2 regions of the Bacillus sp. JJ1609 genome follow, and region 1 is predicted to be linked to the other one. Evidence: riboswitches for the same ligand, from Rfam matches in the RefSeq annotation. Region 1 holds a riboswitch; the other holds the start of a gene.
The links. Region 1 has a riboswitch for S-adenosylmethionine ahead of V7654_RS11850 (methionine biosynthesis PLP-dependent protein). Riboswitches for the same ligand answer to the same signal wherever they lie in the genome.
Positions count from the first base shown of each region.

Region 2: it holds a riboswitch for S-adenosylmethionine, as region 1 does, so the genes downstream of both, V7654_RS19675 (sugar ABC transporter substrate-binding protein) here and V7654_RS11850 (methionine biosynthesis PLP-dependent protein) in region 1, are expected to answer to the same signal.

Region 1 covers NZ_JBALSS010000013.1:58,024-70,257, forward strand. Annotated here, with positions in the region: gene V7654_RS11840 (bifunctional homocysteine S-methyltransferase/methylenetetrahydrofolate reductase) at 1-394, opposite strand, end outside; gene metC (cystathionine beta-lyase) at 391-1,575, opposite strand; gene V7654_RS11850 (methionine biosynthesis PLP-dependent protein) at 1,572-2,684, opposite strand; SAM riboswitch class I at 2,771-2,882, opposite strand; gene V7654_RS11855 (M4 family metallopeptidase) at 3,366-4,997, opposite strand; gene V7654_RS11860 (thermonuclease family protein) at 5,405-6,397, shown strand; gene V7654_RS11865 (alpha/beta fold hydrolase) at 6,631-7,524, shown strand; gene V7654_RS11870 (hypothetical protein) at 7,647-8,429, opposite strand; gene V7654_RS11875 (HAMP domain-containing sensor histidine kinase) at 8,724-9,971, shown strand; gene V7654_RS11880 (cold-shock protein) at 10,387-10,587, shown strand; gene V7654_RS11885 (hypothetical protein) at 10,731-11,705, shown strand; gene V7654_RS11890 (STAS domain-containing protein) at 11,834-12,234, opposite strand, start outside.
Region 2 covers NZ_JBALSS010000028.1:14,173-26,406, reverse strand. Annotated here, with positions in the region: gene V7654_RS19690 (hypothetical protein) at 1-166, shown strand, start outside; gene V7654_RS19685 (hypothetical protein) at 237-758, opposite strand; gene V7654_RS19680 (dynamin family protein) at 1,222-3,969, shown strand; SAM riboswitch class I at 4,140-4,247, shown strand; gene V7654_RS19675 (sugar ABC transporter substrate-binding protein) at 4,353-5,453, shown strand; gene V7654_RS19670 (sugar ABC transporter ATP-binding protein) at 5,634-7,139, shown strand; gene V7654_RS19665 (ABC transporter permease) at 7,141-8,145, shown strand; gene V7654_RS19660 (formate/nitrite transporter family protein) at 8,456-9,235, opposite strand; gene V7654_RS19655 (acetate uptake transporter) at 9,530-10,147, opposite strand; gene V7654_RS19650 (MFS transporter) at 10,351-11,565, opposite strand; gene V7654_RS19645 (VOC family protein) at 11,676-12,044, opposite strand; gene V7654_RS19640 (basic amino acid ABC transporter substrate-binding protein) at 12,233-12,234, shown strand, end outside.

The DNA of each region.
Region 1 (12,234 bases):
GAAGCAGACAATAAAGCTGCTCTCTGAAGCTTCTTTTGATTTCCTCAATTGGAATGGCAGAAGGTCTTATTCCCCGGTTCCCGCCAATCGTGCCCAAAACATACGCTTTTTTGTCCGCTGCCTTGCGGGCAAGCTTGACAGCCGCACAGTTGATTTCTTTAACTTGATCCTCGAGGCCATATCTTTCAAGTTTTATATAATTTGCTGCGTACGTATTTGTCTGGATTAAATTTGCACCTGCATCCATGTACGCCTTATGGATACGAACTATATCCTCGGGATGAGAAATATTCAATTCTTCAATACAGGTTCCTGCACCGTAAGAATAGAGAAGGGTGCCAATTGCTCCATCCGCTATTAAAATTTCATTTTCTAACCGTTTCAGGAAGCTCATTTTACTGCCTCCTTGTGTGGTGTTTCTTTGGTAACACATATTAATGCCTGCTCGAAGTCCTTGATCAGATCATCCGCATTTTCAAGTCCAACCGATAGCCGCAGCAGGCCGTCACTGATTCCGCGTTTTTTTCGTTCATCCTCCGGCATGGCTGCATGAGACATTTTTGCAGGGTAGGAGATGATCGATTCGACTGCTCCAAGACTGACCGCAAACACTGGCAGCTTTAGATTTTCTATGAATCTCTTTAATTGCTCCACATTCTCAAGCTCAAAAGAGAGCACTGCACCTGGACCATCAGCCTGATGGCGTTGTACGTTATACTGAGGATGCTCAGATAGACCAGGATAATACACGTTTTTAATAGAAGGTTCATTTTTAAGGAAATGAGCAATCTTAACCGCACTGTCCTGTGACTGGTTCATCCTCACTGATAATGTTTTAATGCCTCTCATTACCAGCCAGGCATCCTGTACTCCCAGGATTGCACCAAACGAGTTTTGCAGGGAATAAAGCTTATTTCCGAGATCATTATTTTTAACAACAGCTAGACCGGCAACGGTATCACTGTGTCCTGACAAGAATTTCGTTGCGCTGTGGAGGACAAGATCCGCTCCAAGCTCCAGTGGTCTTTGTAAATAGGGAGTCATGAAGGTATTGTCGACAAATGTATAAACTCCATGCTTCTTTGCAATTTTGCTAATCGCTTGAATGTCAGTAACCTTAAGCAAAGGATTCGATGGTGTTTCTACATATAGTAATTTCGTATTGGGCTTGACCGCTTTTTCTACTGCATCAAGATCTGTCATATCAACAAATGTATGTTCAATGCCAAAACGGTTGAGTACCTGTGTCACCATCCGGTAGCTTCCGCCATAAACATCCTCCGTCACTACAATATGGTCCCCCTGGGAAAAGAGGAGAAAAGCCGTCGATATGGCTGCCATACCAGAAGAGAAGGCAAAACCTCGAGTCCCGCCTTCGAGTTCAGCAATGATCTCTTCAAGTGCTTCCCTGGTGGGATTTAGACTCCTGCTGTAATCGTACTTCCCAAAATGGTCTACAGAATGCTGGTGAAAGGTGGAGGCATGCTGGATTGGAACGCTGACTCCTCCGGTAGCTGGGTCTACTTTATGCTTATTATGAAGGAGTCTTGTATCAAAGGTGTAACAGTCGCTCATACTTTTGCCTCCTGTTCAGCTCTTTTAAAAGCATTTTCTAAATCAGCCAGTAAATCTTCAGCATTCTCAATACCCACCGAGAAGCGAAGCAGACGATCGCAAACTCCGATTTTTTCACGAATTTCAGCAGGAATGTCTGCGTGGGTCTGTGTAGCAGGGTAGGTGATAAAGCTCTCAACACCCCCAAGACTTTCTGCAAAGGTGATGGTGGACAAGCTTTGTAAAAACGGATTCACCATCGAAGAGGATTTCACCCTGAAAGAAATCATCCCGCCCCTGCCAGGATAAAGGACATCTGTGACGGCATCATGTTCCTTTAAATAATCCACCAGATGAATTGCGTTTCGTTCATGACGCTCCATCCTTAATGACAAGGTCTTCATCCCCCGAATAAGAAGCCATGAATCAAAGGGACTAAGCACAGCGCCGCCTCCATTGTGATGAAGGAATAGAGAATCACACAATGACTTTCCTTTGGCAACAATCAATCCCGCCAATACATCATTGTGACCCCCAAGATACTTAGTGGCACTATGGATAACGATATCTGCTCCAAGGGTGATCGGTTTTTGCAGCAGGGGAGTATAAAACGTATTGTCGACAATCAACAACAGCCCATTCGTCTTTGCGATGTCTGCGATTGCCTCGATGTCTGCCTGCTCCATCAGAGGATTTGTCGGTGTCTCTACAAAAAGAGCCTTCGTTTTCGGAGTGATTGCTGAGGCGACTTCATCCAAATCAGCCATATCGGCATATGTACAATTTAATCCCCATTTTTTGAAGCCTTGCTCCAGAAGTCGATAGGTTCCGCCATATAAATCCTTCGATACGACCCACTCATCACCATTCTGAAATAGGGAAAGGATCGTCCAGATAGCAGCCATGCCTGAGCTGCAGGCAAACCCGCGGTCACCTTCTTCAAGGTCTGCAATTGCTTTTTCAAGAATTTCCCGGGTAGGGTTTCCTGTGCGGACATAGTCATATCCGCTCGACTGACCGATTCCTTCATGACGGTAGGCTGTCGTTAAATAAATAGGGGGATTGACTGCACCAGTCGCAGTTTCACTCCTGTTGCCAAGCTGTGCTAATTTCGTTTCGATTTTTACCAATAAACTCACTCCTGATGTTTTTAGTCTTTTAGATAAAATAAAAAAGCCTTCTATAAGAAGAAGACTTTGATAATTACGAGTCATTCTCCTTATCTGCCAAGTTTTAAAAAACTTGCTGGAATTAGCACCTTTTCAACAAAAAGTTGATGGTTGCTGAAGCTTCATAGGGCCAGGACCCTCTGCTTCTCTGGATAAGAAATTATAGAATTATTAAATTTCTCTAAATATTACAACCTTTTATAACTGCTGTCAACAGTTAATTAAAGCGCTAAAGTGATTGAGTGTATTAACCGTTTAGGTTTTTTAATAATCAATTAAGAGAGAAGCGGAACCGCTAAGACTGGAATTATGATTAAAAAATAATTAATTGTCGTTCGAAAATAACTACTCATATCGTTGACAAGTAACTAATAAAAGCGATTGGGGCCTAAAAATGCTAATAGGATAAAAACAGGTCACCAATGAAGTCCATTGGCGCCCAAAAAAGCACGGTAGGGGATAAACAGGTAACCAATAAAGGCTTTTGATGTGAAGATAGTGATCCAGAATAAAAAGGGGTTGCCAAAAAGAGAAATTACCGCCAGAAGATGTCTGCAATCAAACCTATAATCTAGTAAAATGAAAAAACTGACTCAAGAAGTTCCTAAACTTCTTAAGTCAGTCTCTAAAAATGAAACTCTATTAATTTACACCAACTGCGTCAAATGCTTTGTTAACAGAAGTTACTTCTGCAGATGAAGCACCATAAAGATCTGTGGCAGCCTGTACAAGTCCAGCTCTTGCCTGGCTGAAGTTTGTTGAAGATGTGAAGTATACTGTGTTAGCACGATAGAAGATTGCTCCCAGTTTATCAGTGCCAACTCCCTGTACTGTCACACCATAATGTGTTCCGCCTTGACTTAGAAGGTAAGCAGCCTTGTTGATGATTCCGCTGTTTGTATGAACGCCGCCATTATCGGATGTACCAGTATAACGCTTGGAATAGTGGTCAGGATCACCATATTTAGTTGGGTCGCTCATTGAACGAAGAGCATCTCCAGCTGTATTAGGTGTGTAGATATCCTCGCCAATTTCAAAATCCGGATTGTTATTGGTATGGAATTCAAGTATTGTGCCAAAGATATCAGAAATCGCTTCATTTAAAGCGCCAGATTCATACTGGTAAACAAGATCGGAACTGAAATCTGTTACAGCATGTGTCAATTCGTGTGCTACAACATCAAGACCGCCTGAAAGTGGGACGAAAGTGGTTCCGTCTCCATCACCATAAACCATTTGAGCGCCATTCCAGAAAGCATTATTATAATTTCTGCTGTAGTGTACAGAAGATTTCAAAGCTGCTCCTTTATTGTCATAGGAATTGCGGTTAAACACATTTTTATAATAATCATATGTTTTGCCTGCGTAGAAGTGGGCATCAACGGCAGCACCATCATATTTCACATTAAGATTGTTATCCGCATCCATCCATAAAGAGCCAGGAGTTGTTTGACGATTTTTTGCGTCATACGTTAATACACCTGAACCGCGAGTGTTGTCCTGTAGATAATAAGCACCATTAGAAAGTAAAGTATTCAACGTTTTAGTATCACCTAGAACTCCGACTCCAGAACCGACTGTGTTCGAGCCTGTCAAAGAAGGATCCGTTTTGCCGGCAGTGTCGATTGCATTATATTTATTGATGATTTCACCTGTCTCAGCATTGATAAAATATTGATAGTTTCCTGGTTCAGGGCTTAAGAAATTTAGTGTTACATGATATGCATAAACAGCTTGATCAGCAGTAGGGTAGACTACTAATTCAGCAGTTGGATCTTGCTCATAAACCGGCTGGAAGCCTAAATCATCTACAGCCAATTCAACTGCCTGCTGCTCAGACTTTTTGTTTGCTTTTTTAACAAGCTTGCTGCTTAGCTCTTTGCTTAAAGTCCCACTGAATACTTGAAGTACGCCATTTCCGTCAACTTTGGCAACCTGTGTTGCTCCCCATACTGTCACGCCATTATATACTTGCTGCAGGCGAACCACATCTCCGCCCAGCTTGTCAGCTTCCTGTGATTTTACAATGAAACTATCTGCAGATCCTAGGTTATATTTTCCCTTGGAGTTCTTGAGATAATCAAGCACTACATCTTTGGCAGCCTTTGCTGAAGGATTTGTCAGTTTACCGGCAACGAATTCCGGTGAACCCTGGCTTTTCGTGTATTTGTTTGATTGAGAATCTGGTGATGCAGCTGCAAAACCGGTTGCACTTACCAAACCACTTAGTGCTAGGCTTGCTGAAAGACTTAGTGCTACGACATTCTTCTTCAAATAAATTCCTCCTAAAAATGTATGATGATAGACTCTAACTAATAAAAATTAGTAGAGTAACATATTTATACTTTAATTATCAGAACATTTCAACTAATATCTCTAATTTTGTCGAATCGATAGGTTGGGAAATTTTTTGGTCAGGAATAGTGTATTGAAATCTGCTAAATCGAATCCCGTTTATTAGCTATGATTGCTGACTTTTAAAGGAAATTGATAAGTTTTAAAACTGTAGTCAGGGATGGTGAAAAAGATAACAAGTAAAATTTTTTTTTTTTACAAGCCTTTCCATTCAAATTCCTTTTTTATAGCACACTTATGACCATGGAAAAAAACAGGCATTGTTGCAGGATACAATTACTTAAAATGATTTGATATAGTAGTAAAGGAAAAAGGGAGGATCATCAATGAAAAGGATAAAATATTATATATTTGCGACATTCATCATCCTAGCATATTTGTTTTTGCCTGGAATGGCATCAGCCCATAATGGCGGGCTTGATGAGCTTGGTGGGCATTTTCGCAGTGCGGATTGTGTCTATCTGCTCCATGAGCCAACCAAGATCGCTAAAAGTGCATCAAATATGGAGGACTTAATCAAGTTAATCAAGCAGTACAACAGTAATGCTTGTGCCCAAGATTTAAATGAAAGTAAAGTAGAACTTGATGGATATATTTTTCCAAAAGCAGGGAATACAGTACATAACTCTGAACAGAATGCCAGCAATTCCACAGCCTCACCATCGAAAGGAATACCCCAGCTCGGAAAAACATATGCTGCTAAACTAGTGGATTGTATTGATGGGGATACAGCAGTATTTAACGTTAACGGAAAAGAATATAAAACTCGTTTTTTGTATATCGACTCACCTGAGAGTACAACCTCATTAGAACCGTTTGGACCAGAGGCTGCTGAGTTTACATGTTCATTTTTGAAGCAAGGCAAAATCACACTTGAAACTGATGGCCGTAATTTGTTTGATAAGTACGGTCGTCTGCTGGCTTGGGTATGGGTAGGGGACAAGCTTCACCAGGAAGAAATTACAAAGGCTGGATTGGTCGAGGATTTCTACGACTATGGAAACTACAAATATGAAAATCGCATATGGGCGGCCATGGATTACGCCAAGTCAAATCACAAAGGTCTGTATGCTTCATCTAAACCGCGGAAAGAAGAGAATCAGTATGATCAGCCTGACGATCAAACGATGAAGAATCCGGAGCAATCTGAAAAAGAAGCTAAAAAGACTGAAGAGAAAGGTGATGAAAAAGAAGGCAAAGGCAAATCAGTGCAAACATCAGAAGGATCTGAATCTGAAGAAAAAGGACTTAGAGGCTGGGGCTTCCTTGCAGTACTAATGATTGCTCTGCTCTTTTACTTCATCAGGAAGGGGCGCTAGGGTCCAATGACGAGAATCAAGAATGGTTTAAAATCATGCCATGTCTTCTATATGCCCCTTATAAAATTTTATCTTTCTTCGACGGATTCGTGAAATGATTATTCTAATTATTGCTAAAAAAAGTGATAATAAAACAATCATTTGTATACCACAGCTAAAGGCTGTGGTATTTTATTATTAAAAACTGATTTCGGAATATTAAAAAATTTTTATGCTTGCTGGAGGAAAATACCGTGTTGGAGAAAAAAATTAAATTGAAGAATTCAATCTCCTTGAATGTTAGTTATACAGAAGTAACCAATGAAAAACCCTACTTGCTATTACTTCATTTCAGCGGGGGAACATCTGCTATTTGGAATGGAGTTGTACCACACCTTCAAGAAGACTTTAATCTGATAATCCCTGATTTGCGGGGGCATGGGAAATCAGATAGACCAGTTTCAGGCTACCATATTGATGATTTGGCAGGGGACCTTCATCTTTTATTAATGGAATTTAAAGTTACTCGGTGTCATGTCGTCGGCAGTTCAATGGGTGCAGAAGTCGGCTTAAGCCTTGCTGCCACACATCCACAATTAATAGAATCGCTTGTATGTGAGGGAGCTTTAACAAATGAATTTGGAGAATATGGTTTGATGGATGGTAATGATTTTGAAATTAAGCAAGAAAAGGAGAGGCTGCGAAGTCAACTGACAGAAAGGAAGGAAATTGTCTTTCCAAACAGAGAAGAATTTGTACATCATTATAAGAATCCATTGGAAAAACAAGGGCTTTGGAATGATTATTTTCATATTTTTATAGAGAGCTGTATGGAAGAAACAAGTGATGGCCGTTTTGTCCATTTCTATAAAAATTATGTCAGGAATGAATATATGGATAGCTATTGGGACATGATGTTCGAGAAATATTACAAGCAAATCTTCTGTCCTGTCTTATTTATGCCAAGCGAAGCTGATTGGAGCAATTCAAAGATAAAGCAGAATCTCCACTACTTTTCCGGTTTTCTGGAGTCATTCGAAATAACGCTTTTAGATCAATCTTTGCATGCTTACGTGTGGATGCAAATGCCAGAAAAAGCTGCTGCAACCGTTAAAGAATTCTTGGAGAAACAGCTGCAAAAGGTTTAATAAATAACTAGGATGGCGAAACTCGCCATCCTATTTTAATGTGATAAGTTAGTATAAAATTCACTTCAAGAATTGGCCAGCTCCAGCGCTTGTCGGGGCTGACCAAGGCGCTTGCGCTTTTCTTATGGAATGACAACTCTTAACAACTTAACAAATTCATCAGGGTCGTTCACCTGGTAAAGTACTTTTTCATGATTAAATACTGCATAATATGGAAGGGTAGTAATCTCCAATTCAGGGAACATCGCTTGAGCATCCTCTACACTTCTTGCTGTCCTTGATTGAGCTTTGTGAATATAGCGGTTTTTCACCTTTTCAAGGGACCAATTATCCTGCTGCTGGCTATCATCGTGGATCTCTAATACTGCTAATTTGCCTTTTTCCTCAGCAAGCTGATGCTGATAAGAAATCGTTTTTTCTATTATTAAGGGAAATGTATAATGAAATTCTTGATTTCCAAAGCTTGCACGTATAATGACTGTCTGTTTACCGGGAATATTATTAAAGGTGTATTGGTTATTCATCAGACTGTTGAATTCAGACATTCCTTGTTCTAAATCATAATTGGCCTGAAATACTGCTATTTCAGCACGAGCTGGTTCCTCAGAAAAAGAAATGTCAAGTGTACTGAAAGGCTTGACTGTAAGCGACTGTATATCACGGAACATTATTGGCGGTTCGTTTTGGTCGATAATACTACCAGTCCCTTGATCAATCCAATCATAAATACCTGCTTTGTACTCAACAGGTTCTCCAGCAATTAGAAGCTGCACGTCAGGAGCCTTTGCAAAAGTGGTTGATCCCCCCCTAGTTTTTCCTTCTTCAGCTGTCTGAAACCAGTCATGTGAAACAGCTATTAAAACAGCTATTATAACGAATACATAAGGAAGCCATTTATTTTTCATTCTTGTTATTCTCCAATCTCTAAAAGCTTTGCTATTTCTTTTTTGTATAGTGGTTTTTCAAGGTAATTTAAACTATCGGTGTATCTACTTTAGGATGAAGTTTATTCAATCTACTGAGACTAACAGAACAGCTCATACCCCTAACAAAACTAGGTACTCCATAATTAACTGTTTCTTCCAATATAAATGAACAAAAGTCAATTGAATAGATATACCTTGTTTGAAAAGGGAATTTGATTGCGCTTGCAACCGGATTATATTAGTATCGTACTGAATACATTTGGTGGTGTTGCAGTGGAAATTACAAAACATTTACTTCTGAATCTGTCGCTTTTAATTGTACTGCTGTTTTTCACACAGCTGGTTATTGAGAGTCAGGCGAATGAAAAAAACAGGCTTGGCTTGCAAATACTTTATTTTATCTTATCGATTTTAATTTGTTTTATTTTCTCATTTGAAACACGCGACGGTATACGCTTTGATCTTCGACAGGTGCCTATGATCCTCGGAAGCCTATATACAGGACAAGGATTTTTGCTTGCTGGTGTGACCATACTCATGCGTGGATTCATGGGAATCAATGATGGTTTTTGGGCTTCTGCGGGAGTTTTTATCGTTCTTGCATTCGTACTTACGTGGATTAGCAGTTGGTTTTCACGCCTTTCGCTCAATCAACGGGTAGGCGTTTCCATACTGGCCACAGTCATAACTTCGTTAGTGCTGATGCAATTAATCGGTATTGTCACGGAACCAATCACACATCCGGAGGCATGGATCAGTTTCCTTGTGATTCCTGCTATAACTACAGGACTTATAAGTTACTCAATTGAAACGATTCGACAATCCTTCCTGATCCGTCAAAAGCTGGCGAAAGCAGACAAAATAGAGGTAGTAAGCCATCTTAGCGCAGCGATTTCACATGAAATCCGGAATCCATTGACAACGGTAAAGGGTTTTCTTCAGCTGCTTGGCGAACAATCCTATCCAGAAGAAAAGAAACAGGAATTCATAAAGATAGCTGTTGATGAGCTTAATCGAGCAGAACAGGTAATTAATGATTATTTAACTTTTGCCCGTCCTGCTTTTGAAAAAGTTGAAGACATCGACGTGGAAAAAGAGTTAAATCATGTATTGAATGTGCTGAAGCCTCTCGCTTATTTGAATGATATAAAGATCAAACGTAAGTATACATCTGGTTTGGTTATATCTGGAGATCGTTCGAAATTCCAACAGGGCTTCATCAATCTCATTAAGAATGGTTTTGAAGCAATGCCTGATGGTGGCGAACTCACAGTACAAACCTTCCTTACGGGGCATACAGCCCATATCTTTATATCAGATAATGGAATCGGGATGAATGAGGAACAAATTAACCGACTTGGCGAGCCTTACTATACCACAAAAGGACAGCAGGGGACCGGGCTTGGTATGATGGTCACTTTCAGTATCTTCCGAGCGATGAAGGGTAAAGTAGAAGTAAAGAGCCAGGTGGGAAAGGGCACGACATTCCATATGAAATTTTCTATCCAGTCCGAAAAGTAAGAGGAATCCTTCTGCACAGGCAGGAGGATTCTTTTTAAAATACTTTAGGAAGATGTTGTTTATTAATATACCTTTAATTGGTGCAGAAGAGAAATGACTCCTTGGAAAAGATCATCTTCCATGTGATCGACCGCAGCGTAATTAAAAATGAACAAGTATAATAGATACCAGTCTGGACCTGCTATTTTGCTTACATATGACACGAAAAAGCGGATTGACAAGTTTCTCTTTTCTTGACATTTATATCCAATATTGCTATATTTATAGTAGCACTTTGCACGTGTTAGGCATTATGCAATTTGCTTGTTCTAATGTTTGAAAACGTTTGAATGAGTCAAGCAGTGAGGAACTAAACGTTGTGATTTGCTAAATTTAAATCATGGCTTGTTCAGCCGATCTAGGAGGATTTTTTTTTATGAAAAACGGTAAAGTTAAATGGTTTAATGCAGAAAAGGGTTTCGGTTTCATCGAAGCTGAAGATGGCAACGACGTTTTCGTTCACTATTCAGCAATTCAAACAGAAGGATTCAAAACATTAGAAGAAGGCCAAGAAGTATCTTTCGAAGTTGTTGAAGGTGCTCGTGGACCACAAGCTGCAAACGTTACTAAACTATAATTATCATATTAGACCTTCCAGTCCAGCCATCACAGGCTGGACTTTTTATTTTTACATAAAATTTACAATTCAATCGAAACTTTTCCAATATGTAAAACGTACCTATATCAAGACATTTTTCCAGCTAAAGGGGGAGGCATGTAATGGGGATTTTTTTAACTGTCACAGCAGGAGCTTTACTCATAGTCTCAATTGCTTTTTATAAAAAAAAGGGAAAACAAAATAAGGCATTAATGAAGGAAAATATACCTGAAAATCTTGGCTTGCTTAATGAGGTACCTACTCAAAAATTAATAAATAAACTGAATCAAGCTCTTTCATACGAATATATGAACCAGGTTAAAATCCGTTTTTTAAGTGAACATCCCGAAATAAGTGAGGACGAGTTTGAGTGGAGAATGTTTGAGTTAAAAAGGTATTTTTTACTGAATTCAATCATGAAAAATACGCCAATGTTCAGCGTGAAGGTAGACGAAATTTGGCATGAAATGCTTATGTTCACTAAGCAATATGAGGCTTTTTCAAATAAATACTTGGGAAAGATGCTGCACCATACACCAAATCTCGAACCTGAACCCGCACCCCAGGAGCGTGCCTTCTTTGATTGGGTATTTGCGCAAATATTTGAGGTTACGGAGTATACTTGGAAGGCCTGGGGCTCCTTCTTCGAATATCCACTGGATCAAACTGTCTTAAAAAATGTTTACGCATTAAGTGAGGAAGAGCTGAAACAGCGATATTTCAAAGTGGATGAAGACAATGAAGAAGTGCTAAATTATTTAATTCGCCAGCTGAAAAAGCAGCTCCTTGAATCAGAGGAAATGTACACCAAACATAAGAAGGGGAAGTTCACGCGCCCAGCCAGGTACGGTGACTTATCCCCATTAACGATGGTCATGGTGTTTTATTCATACTTTTATTTTGATGAGTACTGGCTATACGCCAAAGAATATGCCTATGCCAGCCAAGTTCAGGGTACCTCAGGCTGCAGCGCTGTATTTTGCGGGACGGGTGATAGCGTCCATGATTCACATGATGGGAAGGGCTGTTCAAGTCACAGCTGCTCCGGAAGCTGTTCATCAGGCAGCTGCTCGAGCTGCGGCGGAGGCTGCTCATGATTATAGTGTTTCAGTAATAAAATAACCTGCCTTGTTGCAGGTTATTTTTATGGTATTAGTGTAGCATCGTCATTTAGATTAAAATAACTCAAAATAAGACAATTAATCTGAACATGGATTTTAAACTCTTAGTTTAGTAATAGTTTTTTAATTACATTTTGCAGGTTTCCTGCAGTCATGATTCCGGAAAAATCCAGACCAAGCTGGACAGCTGTTTGAGCAACTTCAGGTCTGATTCCTGTCATCACCGATTGAATACCCAGAAGCTTCAATGCATCCATCAACTTGAAAATTTGGTGTGCCACCATTGTATCAACCATCACAACCCCAGATAAGTCGATGACTAAAGTATTAATACCTTCTTGTACACATTGAGTTAAGGTAGATTCCATTAAACCCCTTGCCCTTGTCGTATCGATTTCTCCAATAAGTGGAAGGAGACCTACATTGTTCGTTAAAGTTATTACTGGAGCACTGAGCTCCCTGATTAAAGTAGCCTGGGATGAAAGGCGATTCATCATGATTTCCA
Region 2 (12,234 bases), on a different contig from region 1:
TTTCCTGTTCCTTGCTTTCAATGTCGTTTCCCTTTCAAATGCAATCGAGGGATATTACGGGCATGAAGATGAGCGTGTCTACATCGCTGTAGCTGTGGCGCTGGTTTCTACCTTATTAGCTACGGGAGCATTCTTTTTTTGGAAAAAAGCAGAGTATAAGAAGTAAATGAAAAGCAGCGGGAATCCCAGCTGCTTTTTATTATGGCGTTATTTATGTTCACGCAGATGAGCAAGATTTAGCTAAACTGATTCGTCGGCACAATCCTTATATTTTCCCCTTCAAATATCCGTTCGCCGAACAGAGTGATCAATGTGCAGCTGGTGATGCGGAAAGGATTTATCGAGATGTCGTATTCAGCGAGAAGTCCAGATCCGAGTTCCTCGCCAACATTATTCAAAGCTTGGACATTCTGCCCTTCAAGAGTCTTAAGCTTTGCTTTCATCAAGAATGCTTTCCACTCTTCCCAGTTTTTTATCAAGTACGCTTTTTCACCATTTTCAAGATACCCCAGCTGGCAGCCCCTTTCGTCGATCGCCGCCTCATTTCCAAAGCTAAGCTCAAGAAAAATGTCTCTTAAAAACTGAAATTCATCCAAGTCAAGATACGGGTCAATCTGGAATTCGACTTCACTTTCAGTGCCCTTGATGGTAGCCAGGGATTTATTACCTCGATAAACAGAATAATTGCCGCCGATCTTCTTAATATGTTCTGATTGTATATGTTCAATAGGAGCACCCATAACCTTCAATATGAGCATCACATTCACCCTTTCATAACGATCATATAAACCAATTATAATGATATTGCCCTATCAGCGGTGTGACAAACTTCATTCCTACCCCAGAAAACCCCGATATAGTTCGAAAGATATAGAAGGAACCCAACAAACCACCGCATCACCGCATTAATTGATTGGGGGTCAGACCCTCAACAAATCACCGCATTAATGCACTGGGGGTCAGACCCCCAGCGCTTTAAAGTGTTAAATGGTATTTTATTGGATGATATATTAAGAAGGTTACAATTTTCGTAATGCTTGTAGCATAACTGAAAGAGAACTGAAATCTTGAATGAAAATATGTTTGATAGAATACAATGATAAGGTTTGAAGACGGGTGCCTTGAGGAAAAAGGAAATGTTAAGAAGATTACTTTAATTGCCTGAAGGAGTCTGAGGGCTCTTTTTATTGATTCATATTATGATAAGGTCGGAGGAAGGACATGACATTTGAGGAGCAACTAATCAAAAAGTCGTATTTTGAAACATATATGGGATCGGAAGAACGAGTCCATCCGGTCCGCGTGCTTGGAGAACTGTACCTTGCTGAACAAAAGAATGATATGCCTGATTTGTCCTACATTCGTTTTGCACAGGGTGAGGTTTATTTTCATAATAAGGATTTTGAAGCAGCGATCTTTAAATGGGAAAACATCACGAATGAGCTGGAGCCATGGGCGAAGAAGAACATGGGCGACGCGTTTCTTGAGCTTGGCCTGCTGCCTTCTGCGGAGGATCTGTATCTTTCCATCCAGACAGAAAGCACTGTCTTGAGAATTGAAAGCGGCTTGCAGCTATTATCCCTTTACATAGAACAGGGAAGTTTAGACAAAGCGGTAGCTGTCATTAAGCAAGCTGTGGCGCTGGATCCTGACTATCCTGGAGTGACCGAGATTGCGCGTGCCTTTTTTGAAGAGCACCACGATTGGGATAATGCTGTTGAACTGGCTGTCAATGAAGGGGTGCGCACTGGTTCGCCACGCTGGTTCGATGTGTTGACGCAGTATGTCGATCAAGGAAATACAAGCTCATTCGAACCTGCATATTTCAACACGGCTTTATCTGTATTATTCCAGGTAGACCGCAGCCGTTTTGAACGGCTGGCTGTTTCACTATGGCAAAGCTACAGGGGCCAGACAACCTATATGACATGGCTGCGAGAATTCAATCATCTGTTCAGTGGAATGGATGGAAACAGAAGGGATGGCTGGAATCAGCTTTCGGCTGTATACCAGGATGCCTACTTTGAATTGATTAATGGCGATCGGCTAATCAAGGAAATTTCACCTTTGATTCCAGATATGCTTACTAATTGGCTGAAGATCACGAGTCAGGCTAATAGCCTGGTTTCAGCATCATCGATCATTGCCTGGAACGAAGTGTTCCCATCAACGATCAGTGGCGCTGCTATCCATGATGCAGAGACGCTCATCTTGAATTCGCGTGATTACCACGATGGCTATGAGGATAGCATGAACCTGTTCACGACAATCATCAAGTGGGCCGAAGAGCATGAAATCGAAGTCGGCAACCGGATCAAGTGGATGGTGCAGGAGCTGAACGAGTCCAATGTCCATAACCTATTGGTTGCAGGCATATCCGGAAATGGAAAGTCTTCTTTTGTAAATACAATCATTGGCGAAGAGCTAATTACTGCGCCAACAGCCGCTGTCATTCGTTTCAACGATCAGCAAAATACCGAGATCTTGGAGATTACTGATTCAGTTGTACGTGAAATTACGGATGTAAATGATTTTCAGGAAGTGGCTGGAGTACGCCGCCAAACGCATAAGAACGAAACCGTTATTGATTTTAAAGCCCAGTTCCCGTTCCTGCGTGAGCATGAACTCACTTTAATCGACACACCAGGAGTCAACCGCAATAATTATGACAAGCATCCGCTGTTCAATTACCTGCGTTTTGCAGATAGCTTACTGTTTGTCCTGAATGCGAATGACCCATTCACAGACAGGGAAAGAGATATCCTTTCGAAGATTTCGGAATACTTTCCTAACCTGCCGATCCACTTCCTTTTGAATAAAATGGATGTCATCTACAGCCAGCAGGAAGCGATTGAAGTATTTGATAATACATGGTCTGAAATCAGCCAATATTACCCTGAAGCTAAAATGTTTGCCTTCTCTTCAAATTATGAAAAGCAGCAGCAGCTAAAGGATTTCTCTGAATTTATCAAAACAAATCGAAACGCTATGAACTTCGAAGAAGAGCGAACTTCCAAACTGCAATTCTTTGTCAGAAGGGCAATCACTTATTTGCTTGATAAACGAATTGAAATTGAAAATAACCATATGGAATCCATCAGCTGGAATGAAGAAATGGTTGGTAAGCTGAATGGAGCCATCAATCAGCTGGGAGATATTGAAGAGGAAAAATCACGCTCTATCCAAAAATCGTTCCGCAAAATCAAGGACGATACCCGCGCTGAAATCATCGAGAAAATTCCGGAACTGCTTCGCGGCTGTACTGATTTAGTGACGGAAGACAGCGATTTTGGAAGGCTCCATGATGAGATTGATAAAGAAATGAATATACGAATCCAGGAGTATCTAGACAACACGGTGCTGCCTAAGTTCCATGAATCTCTAGAAGGCTGGGTACAATTTTCAAAAGATGAATTCGGCCATAGCCAGTCCTACCTGAATGAAATGGCTGAAAGCTTCAATGCGATGTATGGGGATGAACGGATTAAGCTCGAATGTGATTTCAGAGTGCTCGATGACTGGCGCCGCGATGCTGACCGGATGACGAATGGTGTCTATTATGAAAAGGTCAATATCATGCACAGATCGACCCCTCAGCAGTTCTTTTTAAAGAGTGCTGGTAAGCTTCTTGGAGTGCTGCCGCAAAATAATAACATGCTGTACAACCGTTATAAAACCTATCTTGAAACCGAAGATTACTATGAAATCGCCGTTTCAATTGCGAACAAGTTCCTTCAGCAATTCGAGATTTTCGAAAAATCGATTGAACGTGATGTTAATCTATTCTTCAAGCAGCCTTTCATTGCTCTTGAGCAGGCCGTTGAAGAGGCACGTTCAGAAATTGAATATGGCAAGAATGAGCTTGAAAAAATGAGGGTAAACCCTGAGTTGTATCGCGATCCATTGACACTGTATGAAGTAAAACTTCGTCAATATGAATGGATGACAGCGGCAGGCAGAGGGGAATAACTTGGAAAAGGAAGATTCCTGATTGGGAATCTTTCTTTTTTTTATTCAGTCAAAGAGGTTTATAGCAAATAAACGAATAAAAATTTAATTTTCGAAATAATATTGACAATATGAGTATAGGAGATTAAAGTAAGTTTATCGATTTGCTCCGTTAACTGAATAAAGAAATTCTCTTATCAAGAGTGGCAGAGGGACTGGCCCTGTGACGCCCGGCAACCGTTCCATACGGAATTGGTGCTAAATCCTGCAAAACATTTTTATGTTTTGAAAGATAAGGGAGGAAGAATCCGTCTGTTCTTTTACGCTGATGAAACCTCTCTTTTCTGGAGAGGTTTTTTTATATGGTTGGAAAAAGCAAATCATTTTTAAAGGGGGAAAAAGAGATGAAAAGAAATGGTTTGAAAAAGGTATTTTTAACAGCAGTTTCGGCAGCGCTTTTGCTGACAGGCTGCGGCGGTGGAGAAACAAAGACGGCGAGCGGACCGGTTGAAGGTGTTCCTGATCGCTTTGCTAAAGGAGAAGAAGTGAAAATCAAGGTCATCCGCAAGATTGGCGGCGATGACCATACTGCTCAGTATTTAGCTGGCGCTAAAGCGGAGGGAGAAGCGTTAGGGTTTAAGGTGGACGTATTCACCGCAAATGGCGATACGGCAAAATTCCATGATGCGATCAACCAGGCGCTTCAGCAGGATTATGATGGATTCCTCATATCACACGGCGACGATGCAGCTACGGTGAATGATGTCAAAAAGCTTGTTGAAAAGGGAAAGAGTGTTGTTACATTTGACTCGAATGCAGACATTGCACAGGTAGATGGGGTCACCCTTACATCTCAGGATGATGAAGCACTTGCAAAGCTAGCTCTAGATCAGCTCGTAAAAGAACAAAATGGTAAAGCGAATATTGTCTACCTTTGGGTTGACGGTTTTCCGCCAATGGTGAGAAGAAATAAAGTTTATCAGGAAACATTGAAGTCTAACCCTGGAATTAAAGAGGTTGAGAGATTCGGAGTGGCAGCTGCCGATACAAGCGTCCAAACTCAAAACGCGGTAGCAGCGATGCTGAACAAACACCCTAAAGGGGAAATCGATGCGATTTTTGCAACTTGGGATGCATTCGCAATTGGTGCTGCCCGTGCGATTAAGGAAGCCGGCCGCGATGAAATCAAAATCTATGGAATCGACGTCTCCAACGCGGATCTTCAGGAAATCCAGGGAGAAGGCAGCTCGTGGAAATATACTGCAGCAGTAGATCCTAAATTAATTGGCGCAGTAAATATGAGAATCCTAGCGAAAAAGCTTGCAGGGGAAGATACACCTCCAACTTATGACCTTGAAGCAGCGCTGATCTCACAGGAAAAACTTCAGGAGTCAAAAGATGCAGTCAACATGGTCAATCTTGCAGACATCATTGAAGGCTGGGGACAATCAGATGCATTTGAAGAAGATTGGATGAGGAAATTAAAGGATCACTACAAGAAATAAAGCCTTATGTTTAAGAAGTTTTATTACTACCGATTGGGATTCCATTACAGAGTTAAATGGTTCATTTTAATTGCAAAAAGCACTAATATATCTGACAACAAATTAATCTCTACATCTGCAGGCACTCTCATCCTAAAGAGAGTGTCTGCTTTGCAGATTAATAGAAGAGGGGGTTCCGGTATGGCAGGTAAGAAACTTGAGATGAAAAGCATTACAATTGATTTTCCTGGAGTTCGGGCACTCGACCATGTGGATTTCGTCACGGAAACAGGGAAAATCCATGCTTTAATCGGGGCAAACGGAGCCGGTAAATCTACTTTGATGAAGGTGCTATCCGGAGCTTATGGACATTATTCGGGCGAGATTTTCCTTAATGAAGAGAATATTGACATCCATATGCCTGGAGATGCACAGCTGCATGGAATCCAGACGGTGTACCAGGAGGTCGATACGGCGATCATTCCTTCGCTGACAGTGGCTGAAAACATTATGCTGAACCAGACTGTGCAGAACATGGAAAACAAGCATTGGATTAATTGGAAGCTGCTTTTTAAACAAGCGGAAGAAATCCTATCCGGCATGAATCTTCATATTCCTGTGAAGAAGCTGGCCGGTGAGCTGACTCTTGCCGAGAAGCAGCTTGTGCTAATTGCGAGGGCAATTTCCAGCAACTGTACCTTTTTAATTTTGGATGAGCCGACAGCACCTTTAAGCCATACAGAAACAACGGAACTGTTCAGGATTGTCCGTGATCTCGTTAAAAAGGGTGTAGGAATTGTGTTTATTTCCCACAGGATGCCGGAAATTTTTGAACTGTGCGATGAACTGACTGTCATGCGGAACGGAGAGTTTGTTGTTAGAAAGAAAATCTCTGACGTGAATGCGAACCAGGTGATTGAATACATGCTTGGACGCAAGCTTGAGGACCAATTTCCGCTACTGAAAAGCGGGACCGGAGAAATTCTTCTTGAAGCAGATGGCCTGAGCGATGGAGATAAAGTCAGGAACACCCGGCTTCATGTAAAAGCGGGAGAAATTGTCGGAGTCGCCGGCCTGGTTGGAGCAGGTAAAACTGAATTGTGCAAGGCTTTGTTTGGAGCTGTTCCCAATGTTACAGGTACAGTGAAGCTGCGAGGAAAAAACCTTAGGCTGAACAGTCCGCATGCCGCCGTAAAGGCTGGGATTGCCCTTGTACCCGAAGAAAGACGCAAGGAGGGTGTTCTTGTATCTGAATCAGTCACCTCAAACCTGACTGCCGTTAACCTGAAAAAATTCACGAGGTTCTTAAGTTTTATCGACAGACGCGCCGAAAAGAACACAGCGCTGGAATACATTAGCGCATTAGGAATCAAGACACCCACAGAGTCGGCAAAGGTTGAAAATCTTTCAGGGGGCAACCAGCAAAAAGTTGCGATTGGAAGATGGCTGATCGCAGATGCTGAGGTTTACATTTTTGATGAACCCACAAAAGGTGTGGACGTGGGTGCGAAGAGGGACATTTTTGAATTGATTGTAAAACTGGCTGACCAGGGGAAAGGTGTTATTTATGCTTCTTCTGAGCTATCAGAAATCATCGGGATCACGAATCGGGTTTATGTCCTCTATGATGGTGAGCCGGTCAAAGAGCTTGAAACGGCAAAGACAACCGAAGAAGAACTATTATTTTATTCAACAGGAGGCAGATAGGATGGACGCCAAACTCCCTTTGCAGCAAAACACACAGCCGAAAAAGACATTCGAATTGTTCCAGTTCTTATATAAGTATGGGACCATCCTGACTATTTTTGTCCTAATAGCCATTTTTGCGGCTGCGAACCCTTCTTTTATCAATGGAGATAACTTAATCAATATATTAAGATCGATTTCGATCGTGACCATCATAGCAATTGGCATTACGATTTCGTTAACCGTTGATGGCTTTGATTTGTCTGTCGGTTCTGTGGCATCACTATCAAACGCAGTAGTGATCTCAATGTTTGTCTGGTTTTCGCAGAATACGCTGATTGCGATTCTGTCAGCAATTGCCGCTGCACTGATTGTCGGGGCAATCAATTCATTCATGATCGTCAAACTGAAAATCCCTGATATGCTGATGACGCTGGCGATGATGTTCATCATTCAAGGAACGGCCCTCACCTATACGAAGGGTGCCACCGTTTCAGAAAATATGATTATGCCTGATGGCAGCTTTTCTACAGGAACGATCAGCGCTATTTTTGCTAAAATCGGCCAGGTGCCCTGGATCATCCTCATCATGGCTGTAGCTGTTATCGTCGTCCATATATTCCTGACCTATACAAAGCATGGTCGCTATATGTATGTGATTGGCGGCAATAAAGAGGCTGCGAGACTGTCAGGGATACCGGTAAACCGTTACAAGACAGCGGCATACCTTTTATCAGCATTGTTTGCTGCTATTGGAGGGATTGTTCTCGCATCCCGCGTGATGACATCGGAAATCAGTGCTGGATCTCCGTATTTAATGGACTCCGTAGCGGCTGCCTTCATCGGCTTTTCCGTTCTGGGAGCAGGCAAGCCCAATGCGTTCGGTACCTTCATCGGCGCCGTACTGATTGGAATTCTCCAAAATGGGCTGGTCATGATGTCAGTTCCTTATTATGCGATGGATATTGTAAAGGGAACCGTGCTTGCATTTGCTCTTGGCATCACTTATTACAAGCAAAAACACTGAGGTAAAACATAGAAGTATTTCTATTAATGAATGGATGTCCACAATGAAAATAGTAAATATACCTTGATTCGTTATGACATGATGGCAGGGTTGAAAAAACTGGATGATCACCTGAACGTATGAACAGATTAAACAAACTGCCCTGGAATTGATTGAGACTGAAGAAGTTCGAAATATCGAAAAACATACTTGTCAGCCTGGAAATGAAGCTATCAAACTCACCTGGATATGAGGAAATATCCAGGTTTTTTATTCGAAAAAAAAGATGAAACCATTTCAGTTTCATCATAAATCAGGCTGTGTTCATTCATCAATCCTCAAAAAACGGCTTGTTGGCATAATAGTACATCCAGCCCATCATGACCCCGCCGCCAATCAGGTTGCCTATCGTGACAGGGATGAGATTATGGATTACACCTGCAAAAGTAACGGACTCAGGCTGGTCAATCACCATGCTGATTGCGAATGTACACATATTAGCGATGCTATGCTCATAGCCAGAGATGAAAAAGCAAAAGACGAAAAGCATCATCGCGAACATTTTGGGACCGTCACCCTTCATCGACATCGGCAGGAAAAACGCCAGGCATACGAGCCAGTTACAAAGGATTCCTCTGAAAAAGAGCTCCATTGTCGGAGCGAGTGTTTTCTTTTCTGCTACGCTCAACAGGAAACCATTCACCGACGGGTCATTAAATAGTCCTGTCGTGTAGATAAGAAAAGCAAAAGCGGCAGCTCCAATAATATTGCCAATATAACTGAATACCCACATCTTGGCCACCTGTGCCCACGCCATCTTCTTCCTTAGTGCTGCAAAGGTGTAATAAAAAGTATTCCCCGTAAACAAATCACCTCCACCGTATGCAATCAGAATGATCGAGGCACCAAAAGTAATGGCAGCCATTGGATAAGCAAACGGAGAATGCTCCGAATAAAAAAAATTACCTGTTTTAAAGGCGACGATTACTCCAAATCCAATGAACATTGAAGCCAGGGCAGCCCTGGCTAAGTATCTAACTTTACTCTGCTTAAAGATCTTTTGCTTTTTTAAGGCTAATTTTTCAACCTCGTGCAATGCTTGTACTTCCAAATGTGATCACCCGATTTGAATTATTGTTATAAGGATAAATGACAAAGGTGGTTAAAATCTTTTTATCTAAAATTTAATTTTGCCGACAATGTTTGTTTCGTATGTATATCTATAAAGTATTTGTTCCCCAAGATGGGATGAATAAGCGCAATACTTAAAAAAAAGATAGATAAGTTTGGGCTTATCTATCTTTTTCTATTAATTGTTTTCGCATTATTAAAATACGCTGTGCTTAATTTTTTCCGATGGTTTGAACATAATAAGGTCTTAGTGTTCAAATTATCACGAAAGAGCTTATTTGAAAATTCCAAATGGCTTGCCGACAGGAAGTGTCACCTTTCCAAAATGAGTATTCAATACACTAGCTGCGGATCCATAGAAGCTGGCAATCGAAATCAGCAGTTCGGAAACAGCAGCTAATTTATGCATCGCTTCCGGGGCAATTCCTAATGAAGAAAGTGAAAGGCCGATAAATAGAAAATCAATCAGAACAAAAATGATAAACAGAACTTTATGTGTTTCCATAGCTCCAACTGTCATAAACAAGCTGAAAATCAAGTACCCAACAAATGCGATTCCCAGTTGCTTTGGATCAGCAGCTGCGGCTGCGGCCTCACCAAATACTCCATATTGAATCAGCCATGATGTACCAACGCCAAGCCAGAATAAACCGAATGCGCCAAAGGCTGTCGTTCCAAAGGTATTGTTATGTTTAGCATCTTGGACACTTGCGAATAATTGGGCGATTCCCCCGAGAAAAATTGCCCAAGGCAGAACGAAAGAGACTCCGTCTGTCCAACCCAGCTTTGCAGAAGATGCCACAAGTGTCACCATTGCCAGTCCAAAGAGCCCAAGAGCAGAAGGATCAGCAGTAGTAATTTGAATTTGTTGCGTTGTTTTTGAGTTATTCATGTTGTAACCTCCATTTAGACATACTTGCTAAATTTACATAAAATAAATGGTTTAGGCAATAGAAAAATTATCTAGGAAAAATGATTGCGTTTCCAAGATCACTTTAGTAAATTAACGCACTGGGGGTCTGACCCCCAGTGCGTTAATGCGTTAAAAAAAAAGACTGCCTCACAAAATATGCTGTGAGGCAGTCTGTTATTTTTTTAAAAGGTTTCCTTCACATACTGTGGATTACGCTGCATCGATCCATACAGGACGAGTCCGCTCACCAGCAATAGTCCGCTCGTTACGATAAAAACGGAAGTGAATCCGTAGTAACCAGCGAGAAAACCGCCAAGCACTGGGCCGATAATGTTCCCAAAGAAACGAAGACTCGTATTGTAGCCGAGGACCTCGCCTTGCATCGCAATCGGTGCTTCCTGTCTAATGTAGGCGACCCTGACCGGGATAATGCCGCCGATTGTGATTCCGAGCAGGAAACGAATCAGGACAAGCTGCCAGATATTCTCGACGAAACCGCCCGGCAAATAAACGATGGCCGATAAAAACAGAAGAATGACAAGGATTTTGATATAACCGATCTTATCCGCGATCTGTCCCCATTTTCTTGCCATCATTAAATTACCCAGTCCTGCGGCTGAAAAGGCAATTCCGGAGTAGAATGCAAGATTTACATGTCCATGCAATTCACCGACATACAGGGATAAAATCGGCTGAATGCTGAAATGGGCAATCTGGACAAGCATCGACATCAAAAGAACATTCACCATGATTGGATTTTTAAGAATATGCTGAAGCACTTCTTTGCGGCTGTAATTCGTCTTCGTCCCTTTTTTAATTTCGATTCTGTGTTCCATTACCTTGAAAACTAACAGGCCGGACAGGAGGATAAAGATGGATGTGGATTGGAAGGTGGCAGCATATCCTAAGGAATCAGCCAGCACGCCGCCAATCATCGGCCCAAGCAGAGAGCCTGTTATGCTTCCTGTCTGCAAGGTTCCCAATACCTTGCCAGCGTGTTCCTTCGGTGTCTGAGTGGAAATGAGCGCCTGGGAGACTGGGATGAATCCTGAGAACAAGCCCATGAACATTCTCAGTAAAAATAGCTGCCAAACTGAATGTGCAAAGCCAAGCAGGAAAATCGATAATCCCATACCGAAAGCCATGAAGATGAGGATTTTTTTTCGTCCAAACCGGTCACCCATCCTGCCAATGACCGGAGAGAATAGAAATGCAGTGACAAAGGTTATGCTGAACGTAATTCCCGACCAGTTCTGAACATACTTTTCCGTAAAATCGCCGAACGTTTCAATATACAAGGAGAGAAAAGGCATAACCATTGTCATGCTGCCGGCGATAAAGAAATTCGCAAACCACATGATGATTAAGTTGCGTTTTGCCTTTTGTTGCTGGGTCATTCCATCAACACTTCTTTCTTGGTACGAATATTTCGCTTTTCTAAATATTATACCAAATTTTAGTGTGATTGAAAACCAAGCAAACAAGCAAGCAAGAATTTAATGATTAATTAAACCCACTCCAGCAATTCGATCCTGTTCCCAAATGGATCCTGAACGTAAATGCGGTTGGCCCCAGGCAGATTATCGTCTTCAATATATTCAACACCCGCTGCAGCTAAATGCTGTTTCAATCCTTCAATATTCTCTAATTCAAAGGCTGGATGCGCCTTTTGTGCAGGTACGAACGGTTCCTCAATGCCGACGTGGATCTGGCAGATGCCGTATTTGAACCATGCGCCGCCTCTTTTTTTCAGCACTGGAGGCTTCTCAATTTCTTCAAAACCTAATATTTCTCCAAAAAATTTCCTTGCACTGTCTTCTGAACCCTTTGGGGCAGCCAGCTGTACATGGTCAATTGCTTTAAATTTGAATGCCAAATGAATCCCTCCTTTTCTTTCATTTTAAATTAATAGGTAAGATAAGGAAATTCCAAGATTTGAATAATTTTAGATAAGTTTTCCTTATTGATTTTTCTTAGTCTCCTCGGGTAATACAAGCCCGCATTGTTACATATAAATTACTAAAAGTTTTGGGCATGTTTTTTATAAAAGAGGAGGCAACAAGGAT